3 regions of the Acidovorax sp. GW821-FHT09A11 genome follow, and region 3 is predicted to be linked to each of the others. Evidence: predicted binding sites of a transcription regulator. Region 3 holds the regulator's gene; each other region holds the start of a gene.

Region 1 (3,276 bases), on a different contig from region 3:
AACCCGGGCAGGATCCATGGACCTTACCCGGGTTCATGGCGCGCTGCAACAAAATGTATGCCGCCCGCCGATGGCCTGTGGGACTCTACTCCGCCTTGATCCCGCGCATCGCAATCACGCCGCCCAGCAGGCTGGTGTCGGCCTTGATGCGGTTGGCCAGCCCCTCGGGCGAGGTGCCTGCCACCTGCCATCCCTGCTGAAAGAGCTTGTTGCGCATGTCTTCGCTGCGGGCGATCTCGCTGATCACGGCGGCCAGCTTGGCCTGCAGTGGCTTGGGCATCGTGGCCGGCGCGGCAAACGCATTCCAGATTTCCAGGTTGAAGCCCCGGATACCGGCTTCCGACAGGCTCGGGATATCGGGTGCCAGCGGGCTGCGGCCCGCCGAGGTGACGCCGATGGCGCGCAGCTTGCCGGCGCGCACCTGGGCCTGGGCGAGCGCCGGGGGCAGCAGCGCCATCTGCAGCTGGCCGCCCAGCATGGCATTGGCGACTTGCGGGTAGCCCGGATACGGGACGTGCACGGGGTTGATGTTGCTGCGCGACTTCAGCAGCTCGGTGCCGATGTGGCCCACGGTGCCCACGCCCGGCGTGCCATAGCTCCATTTGTCGCCGCCGTTGCGCGCCGCCACGAAGAAGTCGCGCGCGTCGCTGTTGGCGGGTACGCCCGGCTGCGTGACGGGCGCGGTCAGCACCAGGGGCGACGTGCCGATGAGGCTGAGCGGCGCCAGGTCCTTGAGCGGATCGTAGGGCACGGCAGGGTTGATCATCTTGGCGATGGTCATGTTGCCGTTGATCATCAGGCCGATGGTGTGGTCATCACGCGCCTTGGCCACCGCGTCGGCGCCGATGTTGCCGCCTGCCCCCACCTTGTTTTCCACGATCACCGGCTGGCCCAGGGCCTTGGACAGGGGTTCCGAGAAAGCGCGCGCGGTGAGGTCGGGCGAGGTGCCGGCCGGAAAGCCCACGATGATCTTCAGCGGCTTGTTCGGCCAGACCTGCGCGGCCGCGGCGGGGGCCGAAGGCCTGGCGGTGTTCTGGGCGAGTGCCCAGGGGGATGCGGCGGCCAGGGCGATCAGCAGCGATGCGCGGCGGGAAACGGGGCGTGACATGGGGTGGGTCTCCTCCAAAAAAAGTTCGGGGCCATAACGACAAGGGGCCCCAGAACTGGGGCCCCTCGAGGCAACTTCTGCACAAGCGGGATATTAACGCGCCCCCGCGGGCATTCAGGCGTACTCGGCCAGCGCCTTCTTCATCTTCTTCATGGCGGCCACCTCGATCTGGCGGATGCGCTCGGCGCTCACGCCATAGACCGCGGCCAGTTCATGCAGCGTCATGCCGCCCGTGCCGTCGTCGTTGACCTTGAGCCAGCGCTCTTCCACGATGCGGCGGCTGCGCGCGTCCAGGCTGTCCAGCGCCGTGGCGATGCCGTCGGTGGCGAGCGCATCGCGCTGGCGCGACTCGATCATGGCGGTGGGCTCATGCGAGGCATCGGCCAGGAAGGCAATGGGGCCAAACGCCTGTTCGCCATCGTCCGAAGGTGCAGGGTCGAGCAGCACGTCGCCACCGGACATGCGGGTTTCCATCTCGATGACTTCTTCACGCTTCACGTTGAGCTGCGCGGCCACGGTGTCGATTTCCTGCTCGGACAGCGTGTCCCGGTGCGTCGCGGCATCCGCGGCGGAAGCATCGGCCTTGAAGCCCTGCTTCATCGAGCGCAGGTTGAAGAACAGCTTGCGCTGTGCCTTGGTCGTCGCGACCTTGACCATGCGCCAGTTCTTCAGGATGTATTCGTGGATCTCGGCCTTGATCCAGTGCATGGCATAGCTCACGAGGCGCACGCCCTGGTCGGGGTCGAAACGCTTCACGGCCTTCATCAGGCCGACGTTGCCTTCCTGGATCAGGTCGCCATGCGGCAGGCCGTAGCCCAGGTACTGGCGCGCAATCGACACCACGAGGCGCAGGTGCGACATCACCAGCCGTCCGGCGGCGTCCAGGTCGTTGTGGTCCTTGAGCTGGCGTGCGTACGTCTGCTCTTCTTCGTGGGTGAGCAGCGGCAGGCGGTTGACAGCGGAAATGTAGGCATCCAGATTGCCCAGCGGGGGCACCAGCGCCCAGGGGTTGGCGGGCGCCAAAGTCGTCGTCGCGGTTCCAGATTGAATGTTCATTCCGGGAATCCTTTCCTCTAAGCCATGATGTTAGCACTCTCTATGAGTGAGTGCTAAACCCGGAGTTCCCCTCCGGTTGTTCGGGGTGGGAGGCACCTTTCTCGACGGTCGTGGTTGCCGATTTCTGTCACATCGACAGTAGTGGTGGCGTCAATCCCCCTGGGCTTGCGATGAACCCAGTCCAGGAATGTCAAGGACCGCCAAAACCCGCGCCTGCCCGTACTGAGGAGCAGGTGAAGGTGAACAACCTTTTTGGTCTTTCATGAGGTGGATGTGCGGATGACTTCGGCGAGCGGTCGAGACTATTGGAGCAGCCCGTAGCCCAGTTGGAGCTTTCGTTTGCGCACCGGTTCCTCATTGATCGTGAAACGGCCGAAGTAACGGTCGCTCCATGTTCTATGAGAGACGAGATCAAAGGCGCTATCAAACGCCATATCATGTATGCATGCGGGATTGGGCGACCAAAAATTGGTGATATCTGCCGCAAGGGTATTGCTACGGTAATAGCGAGCCTGGGCTTCGTTCGTGGGCAGATCATTCGCCGCATGGCTTTCGAGGTACATCACCCCGTGGCAAAGGGATCGAACAATTCCAAGTGCCTTCACCATATCTGGTAAATGGTACAGGACACCGAGAAAAAGTACGTGATCAAATGTCCCCAGCTCTTTGGCATTCAGGTCATAGACATTGGCACGGTGGTATTGGAAATATCGCCCCGAGATTTCTTCCATCACTCCAAATCCATGGGCATCTTTGCTCCGATAGTCAATGGCGACAACTTCAGCACCCAGTCTGTGAGCTGCGAGAGAGAAAAATCCGTCTGAAGGGCCGATGTCAAGTACCCGCTGACCTCGAAGATCTGGGGGGAAGGAAATGTCATTGAGGAGAAAACGTGGATCATAGGTTCCAGGTGTGAAAAGACCTGGATAGATTTCAAAAGCATGATGCCAGTGCTTCACAGAAGCGACCAGTTGCTTCGCTTTTTCAATATTCAAAATTTACTCCCGTAAAATGCCACAATTCACCAGATTAATTTGGTAAAAATTTTCGGTCATGTGCTTGTTTGAAGCTTGTTTGCTCAATTCATTTCTCACAAAGATAGCGGGGTATGG
Region 2 (3,276 bases), 230 kb from region 3:
AGCTTGGCCACGCGTTCTTGCAGCTTTTCGCGGTCGTAGTCGGACGTGGCTTCCTCGATCTGCACGCGCACTTGCTTGACGCGGGCTTCGATGTCACCCGCAGCGCCAGCGCCGTCGATGATGATCGTGTTTTCCTTGCCCACTTCGATGCGCTTGGCCTGGCCCAGGTCGGCCAGGGTCACCTTTTCGAGGGTCAGGCCCACTTCTTCAGCGATGACCTTGCCGCCCGTCAGGATGGCGATGTCTTCCAGCATGGCCTTGCGGCGGTCGCCAAAGCCTGGAGCCTTGACGGCCACGACCTTCAGGATGCCGCGGATGGTGTTGACCACCAGCGTCGCCAGGGCTTCGCCTTCGACTTCTTCGGCAATGATCAGCAGCGGACGGCCGGCCTTGGCGACTTGCTCCAGCGTGGGCAGCAGGTCGCGGATGTTGCTGATCTTCTTGTCGAACAGCAGCACGAAGGGGTTGTCCAGAATCGCGGATTGCTTTTCTGGGTTGTTGATGAAGTAGGGCGACAGGTAGCCGCGGTCGAATTGCATGCCTTCCACGACGTCCAGTTCGGAGTCGAGGGACTTGCCGTCTTCCACGGTGATCACGCCTTCCTTGCCGACCTTGTCCATGGCGTCAGCGATCAGCTTGCCGATGGTTTCGTCGGAATTGGCGGAGATCGAGCCCACCTGGGCGATTTCCTTGGAGGTGGTCGTGGGCTTGGAAGCCTTCTTCAGCTCGGCGACCAGGGCCGTCACGGCCTTGTCGATACCGCGCTTGAGGTCCATCGGGTTGATGCCGGCGGCCACGTACTTGAAGCCTTCGCGCACGATGGCCTGGGCCAGCACGGTGGCGGTGGTGGTGCCGTCACCAGCGTTGTCGCTGGTCTTGGAGGCCACTTCCTTCACGAGCTGGGCGCCCATGTTCTGCAGCTTGTCCTTGAGTTCGATTTCCTTGGCCACGGACACACCGTCCTTGGTCACGGTAGGGGCGCCGAACGAGCGCTCCAGCACCACATTGCGGCCCTTGGGGCCCAGGGTCACCTTGACCGCATTGGCCAGGATGTTCACGCCTTCAACCATGCGTGCGCGGGCTTCGCCGCCGAAAACTACGTCTTTTGCTGCCATGTTTGGCTCCTACAAGATTTGAATCAAAAATGCTTCTAGCGCTTATTGGTAAAGCGCTAGCAGCTATGAAAAAGTGAGTAAACCGAAGGAGAAAGGATTACTTCTCGACGACTGCGAACAGGTCGTCTTCCTTCATGACCAGCAGTTCGTCGCCCTTGACCTTGACGGTCTGGCCCGAGTACTTGCCGAACAGAACGCGGTCGCCGACCTTCACGTTCAGGGCGATCAGTTCGCCCTTGTCGTTCTTCTTGCCGGGGCCAACGGCCAGCACTTCACCTTGATCGGGCTTTTCAGCGGCGTTGTCAGGGATCACGATGCCGGAGGCGGTCGTGGTTTCGCTTTCGATACGCTTGACGATCACGCGATCGTGCAGAGGGCGAAGGTTCATTGCATTGCTCCTGTTTTCAGTGAAAAAAAGCTGACTTACCAGCACCCGGGGGTCCAGGCGCTGCGAAATTTCCGGCAGGCGGTGCGGTGTTAGCACTCGTCTGTGGTGAGTGCTAATGATACGGGCATTTGTGGCGGTTTCAAGACGCCGCGCACATTTCGGCTGTCTGTTACTGCGGATGTTGCGGAACGTGCGGAACGCCACTCTACTTTCGTTGTTCCGCCATTCAACTTTAGATTTCGGCACCCGCGACCGTGAACCTGAGGAGCACCTCGCATGAACGCCATTTAGCTGAGCACCAGCCACAGAGGTTTGAACTGGAAGTGAGCAATAACGCACTTTGCCATTGACCACTGCGGTCGTACTTCAAGGTCAGCTACAGGCTGTACCAAGTCATTCGCGTCGACAACCTGAGCGACGGCTTCGTATTGAGCGGTCAATCGACGGGCAGCCGCACCGACGGCCACTGCTCCGCCGAGACCGGGCGTTCGATCGTTGCCGACGGGGATACCGGTGCGAGTGACCGGTTTGGTGTGTGACCGGCGCGTGTCGACCCAGAGGAACCATGCGCCGTCGTGAACCGAAGGTTGTCCTCTGTCTTTTCCTTGGTTGCCTTCCCGTGGCTTCCACCTCGTTGACTGCCCCCCCGGGTTCGTGACGACTGCGATCGTGCACATGACGGGGCGCCGCGCCCATATTATGGTGAGCTGTGTGATGTCATCAGTTCTGAGGACAGACAACGGCCCGGCGCGATGGCAGCATCGCGCGCACCACTCGCCTGTGCGCAGGCGCATGGCTGAAGAACTATCAAAACAATAGCTGCTTGCGCTGAATGGATAAGCGCCGGAGGTCAAAACATGCCAAGAAACCTGCTGTCCGCGCGCCACCGTGCCGCCTTGTGTCTGGCCTGGCTGCTGGGGGGCTGGCTGCTGCTCCAGGCGGGCGCTGCGCAGGCGCAGGCTGTGGGCTGGGCCAGCGGTGCCAGCCTGGCTGCCGCGCGCAGCGACCACAGCACCACCGTACTGCCCAATGGCAAGGTGCTGGTGGCCGGTGGGCAAGTGGCAGGCAACGCGCGCACCGCCAGCGCCGAACTGTACGACCCTGCCACCGGCGCCTGGGCGGCCACGGGCGCCATGGCTGCGGCGCGCCAAGGCCACACCGCCACGTTGCTGCCCAGCGGCAAGGTGCTGGTGGCGGGGGGCATGGATGGCGCTGTCCTGGCCAGTGCCGAGCTGTATGACCCCGCCACTGGCACCTGGGCCGCCGCTGGCGCCCTGGGCCATGCCCGCCGCGAAGCCACCGCCACGCTGTTGGCCAATGGCAAGGTACTCGTGGCGGGGGGATGGCCCCCCGGCCCAGCCACCAGCCCGGCGGAGCTCTTCGACCCCGCCGCGAACGGCGGCTTGGGCGCCTGGTCCGACACCGGCGCCCTGGCCCAGCCGCGTTTTGAACATACGGCCACCTTGCTGCCCGATGGCAAGGTGCTCGTCGCAGGGGGCACGGCCAATGGCAGCGCCGCTTTGAATAGCGCCGAACTCTACGACCCCGCCCTGGGCACCTGGACCACCGTCGGCAATACGCTGGCCACCGCGCGCTATGACCACACAGCCACCTTGCTGCCCAGCGGCCAGGTCCTTGTGGTGGGCGGAGCCGACAGCCTGGCCCTGGCCCTGGCCCAGGCCGAGCTGTACGACCCCGGTGCCGGCACCTGGACCGCCGTCAGCCCGCTGACCACGGGGCGCTTCAGCCACACGGCCAGCCTGCTGCCCGACG
Region 3 (3,276 bases):
CCACTCGGCTTCGGCTGAGTTGCTGCGCGGTTGGCTGCTACCCGGCTCGCGGCGGGTATCTCACCTCCACCACCTCCAGATTGCGGACACCGCCCGGCGTGGGCAGTTGCACCTCGTCACCGACACGGGCCTTGAGCAATGCGCGGGCGACCGGAGAAATCCAGCTCACCTGCGACTCGTGGCTGTCCGCCTCATCGATGCCCATGATGGTGATGGTGCGCTCCACGGCCTCATCATCCACATAGGTCACCGTGGCCCCGAAAAACACCTGGTCACTTCCAGCGTGAAGGCTGGGGTCCACCACTTCAGCAATTTCCAGCCGCTGGGTCAGGAACCGGATGCGCCGGTCGATTTCGCGCAGACGCTTCTTGCCATACAGGTAGTCGCCGTTTTCGGAGCGATCGCCGTTGCTGGCGGCCCAATGCACGACGTCCACGATCTTGGGACGCTCGTTGTCGATCAGGTCAAGCAGCTCATCCCGCAGGCGGGCATAGCCAGCGGGAGTGATGTAGTTCTTGCCACCCGCAGGCAGCGGAGGCAGCGCCAATTCATCTTCGTCGCCACCGTCGGTTTCTTTGGTAAAAGCCTTGCTCATAGCCACATCTCCCGATCAGCGCAAAGCGCTCTGGACAAATGAAAAAGCCTGCAATCTTTCGATTGCAGGCTTTAAACATTGGTGCGGCTGGCAGGAATCGAACCCACGACCCCTTGGTTCGTAGCCAAGTACTCTATCCAGCTGAGCTACAGCCGCTAAGCTTTGAATTATAGCATGATTTCTTGGCGACCCTTGAAATCATATTTTTCTGCTTGTTCCTGCCTTGAAGGCAAACTCAATCAGACACTCAACTCAACGCAAGCCAGGATTGTAATGCACTCCAGAGACTCCAAAGAGAAAAGGAGTGCACTGCGACAAGAAAAATGGCTGCAATCGCGATGATCGCCCGTGCAAGCGATGGGTGGTAGGGCGTGTTGGACTTGAACCAACGACCAAAGGATTATGAGTCCTCTGCTCTAACCAACTGAGCTAACGCCCCAAGCCATGCTCCAGCGCCATACAACGGGGCAAGCGCCGTATTGTAGGGGCTTTACTTGCGATGGCTGAGTGCGTTGGACACGAGCTTGGACGTGATGTCCACGATCTGGATCATCCGGTCATAGGGCATGCGCGTAGGGCCGATCACCCCCAGCGTGCCCACGACCTTGCCGTCCACTTCGTACGGCGAACTGACAATGGACAGCTCTTCAAAGGGCACCACATGGCTTTCGCCGCCGATGTAGATGCGCACACCTTCTGCCTGGCTGGAGATATCCAGCAACCGCAGTATCTGGGTCTTTTGCTCGAACAGATCGAAGGCCCGTCGCAGGTTTCCCATGTCGCTGGAAAAATCGCTGACAGCCAGCAGGTTGCGCTCGCCCGAAATAACAACCTCGTCCTGCGCCTCCGACAGGGCCTCGGAACCCACGTTGACGGCCGCCTGCATGAGGGAGGCGATCTCGCCGCGCAGCACATCCACTTCGGACTTCAGGCGCTCGCGCACCTGCTCCATCGCGAGCCCCGCGTAGTGCGCGTTGAGGAAGTTGGAGGCTTCAATGAGCTGCGATTGCGAGTAGTCCGCCTCGGTGAAGATGACGCGGTTCTGAACGTCCCCCTCGGGAGAAACGATGATGACCAGAAACCGGCGCTCGGAAAGCCGCAGGAATTCGATGTGGCGAAATACCGAAGTGCGCCGTGGCGCCATGACCACCCCGACGAACTGCGAGAGGTTTGACAACAACTGCGCCGCGTTCGCAATCACCTTCTGGGGCTGCTCCGGCGCAAGCTGTGGAGGTGTCAGCGGATCCCTTTGCACCGTCAGCATGGTGTCTACAAAGAGCCGGTAGCCACGTGCCGTGGGAATGCGGCCTGCCGAAGTGTGGGGGCTTGCAATCAGCCCCAGTTCCTCCAGATCCGCCATGACATTGCGGATGGTGGCTGGCGAGAGATCGAGCCCGGACGCGCGCGACAAGGTCCTCGATCCAACGGGCTGGCCATCGGCGATATAGCGCTCGACCAGCGCTTTGAGCAACAACTTGGCACGGTCATCGAGCATGGAATGATTTTAATGATGTAATTTCGCGATGACGTCCAATTTCCGCCATGTTGCGCTCATCGGCAAGTACCAGGCTTCATCGGCAGGCTCCATGGGCGACAGCTCTCGCCAAGCCTTGGAAGACATCGCCCATTTTCTGGAGCGCCAAGGCTGTGAAGTGATGCTGGAGGCTGAAACCGCCAGCAACACCGGGCTGACACACTACCCAGCCTTGAATGTAGACCAGATAGGCTGCCAGTGCGACCTGGGCCTCGTGGTCGGAGGCGATGGCACCATGCTCGGCATAGGCCGCAGGCTTGCCCGGTTTGGCACCCCCCTGATCGGCATCAACCAGGGGCGCCTGGGCTTCATCACGGACATTCCGTTTGACACGTACCAAGCCACCCTGCTGCCCATGCTGCAGGGCGAGTACGAGGAAGACCTGCGGCCGCTCATGCACGCCACGGTGGTGCGGGATGAGCGGATTGTCTTTGAGGCCCTCGCGATGAACGATGTGGTGGTGAACCGGGGCGCCACGTCGGGCATGGTGGAGCTGCGTGTCGAGGTGGGCGGCCGCCTGGTGGCGAACCAGCGCGCAGACGGCCTCATCATTGCTTCGCCGACGGGGTCCACGGCCTACTCGCTTTCCGCCGGAGGGCCGATGCTGCACCCCTCCATTCCAGGATGGGTGCTCGTGCCCATTGCCCCCCACACGCTGTCCAACCGCCCCATCGTCCTGTCGGATGCCACCGAAGTGGCGGTCGAGGTGGTCAGCGGAAGGGATGTCAGCGCCAATTTCGACATGCAGTCCCTGGCCTCTCTGCTGCACGGGGACCGCATCCTGGTCAAACGGTCGGAGCATTGCGTGCGGTTCCTTCACCCCCTGGGCTGGAACTACTTTGCCACGCTGCGCAAGAAACTACGTTGGAACGAAGGAGGTTCCTGACCATGGCGCTCAGGCGGATCACCCTGCGTGATTTTGTGATCGTTCAGGCGCTGGAGCTTGAACTGGGCTCCGGCTTCACCGTGCTGACCGGAGAAACCGGCGCCGGCAAGTCGATCCTGATTGATGCCCTGCAATTGGTGCTGGGCTCCCGTTCGGATGCGGGCGTGGTTCGCGAGGGCGCAAACAAGGCCGACCTGTGTGCGGAATTCGACTGCCCGGCCCATGTTCACCCCTGGCTGGAGGAAGCGGGCTTCGACATCG

Evidence for each region. The regulator HrcA, encoded in region 3, represses chaperone genes, less so after heat shock. The targets are predictions, from matches to a motif close to TTAGCACTCNNNNNNNNNGAGTGCTAA.
Region 1: rpoH (RNA polymerase sigma factor RpoH) is a predicted target of HrcA. The motif match lies at 2,195-2,221, and genes of this name have one in related genera.
Region 2: AC07PV_RS12690 (co-chaperone GroES) is a predicted target of HrcA. The motif match lies at 1,593-1,619, and genes of this name have one in related genera.

What each region holds. Positions count from the first base shown of each region.
Region 1 covers NZ_JBWKPS010000009.1:110,420-113,695, reverse strand. The annotation lists gene AC07PV_RS20445 (Bug family tripartite tricarboxylate transporter substrate binding protein) at 86-1,108, opposite strand; gene rpoH (RNA polymerase sigma factor RpoH) at 1,223-2,164, opposite strand; gene AC07PV_RS20435 (class I SAM-dependent methyltransferase) at 2,467-3,159, opposite strand; gene AC07PV_RS20430 (hypothetical protein) at 3,248-3,276, opposite strand, start outside.
Region 2 covers NZ_JBWKPS010000004.1:349,741-353,016, forward strand. The annotation lists gene groL (chaperonin GroEL) at 1-1,115, opposite strand, end outside; gene AC07PV_RS12690 (co-chaperone GroES) at 1,213-1,503, opposite strand; gene AC07PV_RS12695 (IPTL-CTERM sorting domain-containing protein) at 2,361-3,276, shown strand, end outside.
Region 3 covers NZ_JBWKPS010000004.1:575,525-578,800, reverse strand. The annotation lists gene greB (transcription elongation factor GreB) at 38-595, opposite strand; tRNA gene AC07PV_RS13775 (tRNA-Arg) at 675-751, opposite strand; tRNA gene AC07PV_RS13770 (tRNA-Ile) at 958-1,034, opposite strand; gene hrcA (heat-inducible transcriptional repressor HrcA) at 1,086-2,090, opposite strand; gene AC07PV_RS13760 (NAD kinase) at 2,119-3,015, shown strand; gene recN (DNA repair protein RecN) at 3,018-3,276, shown strand, end outside.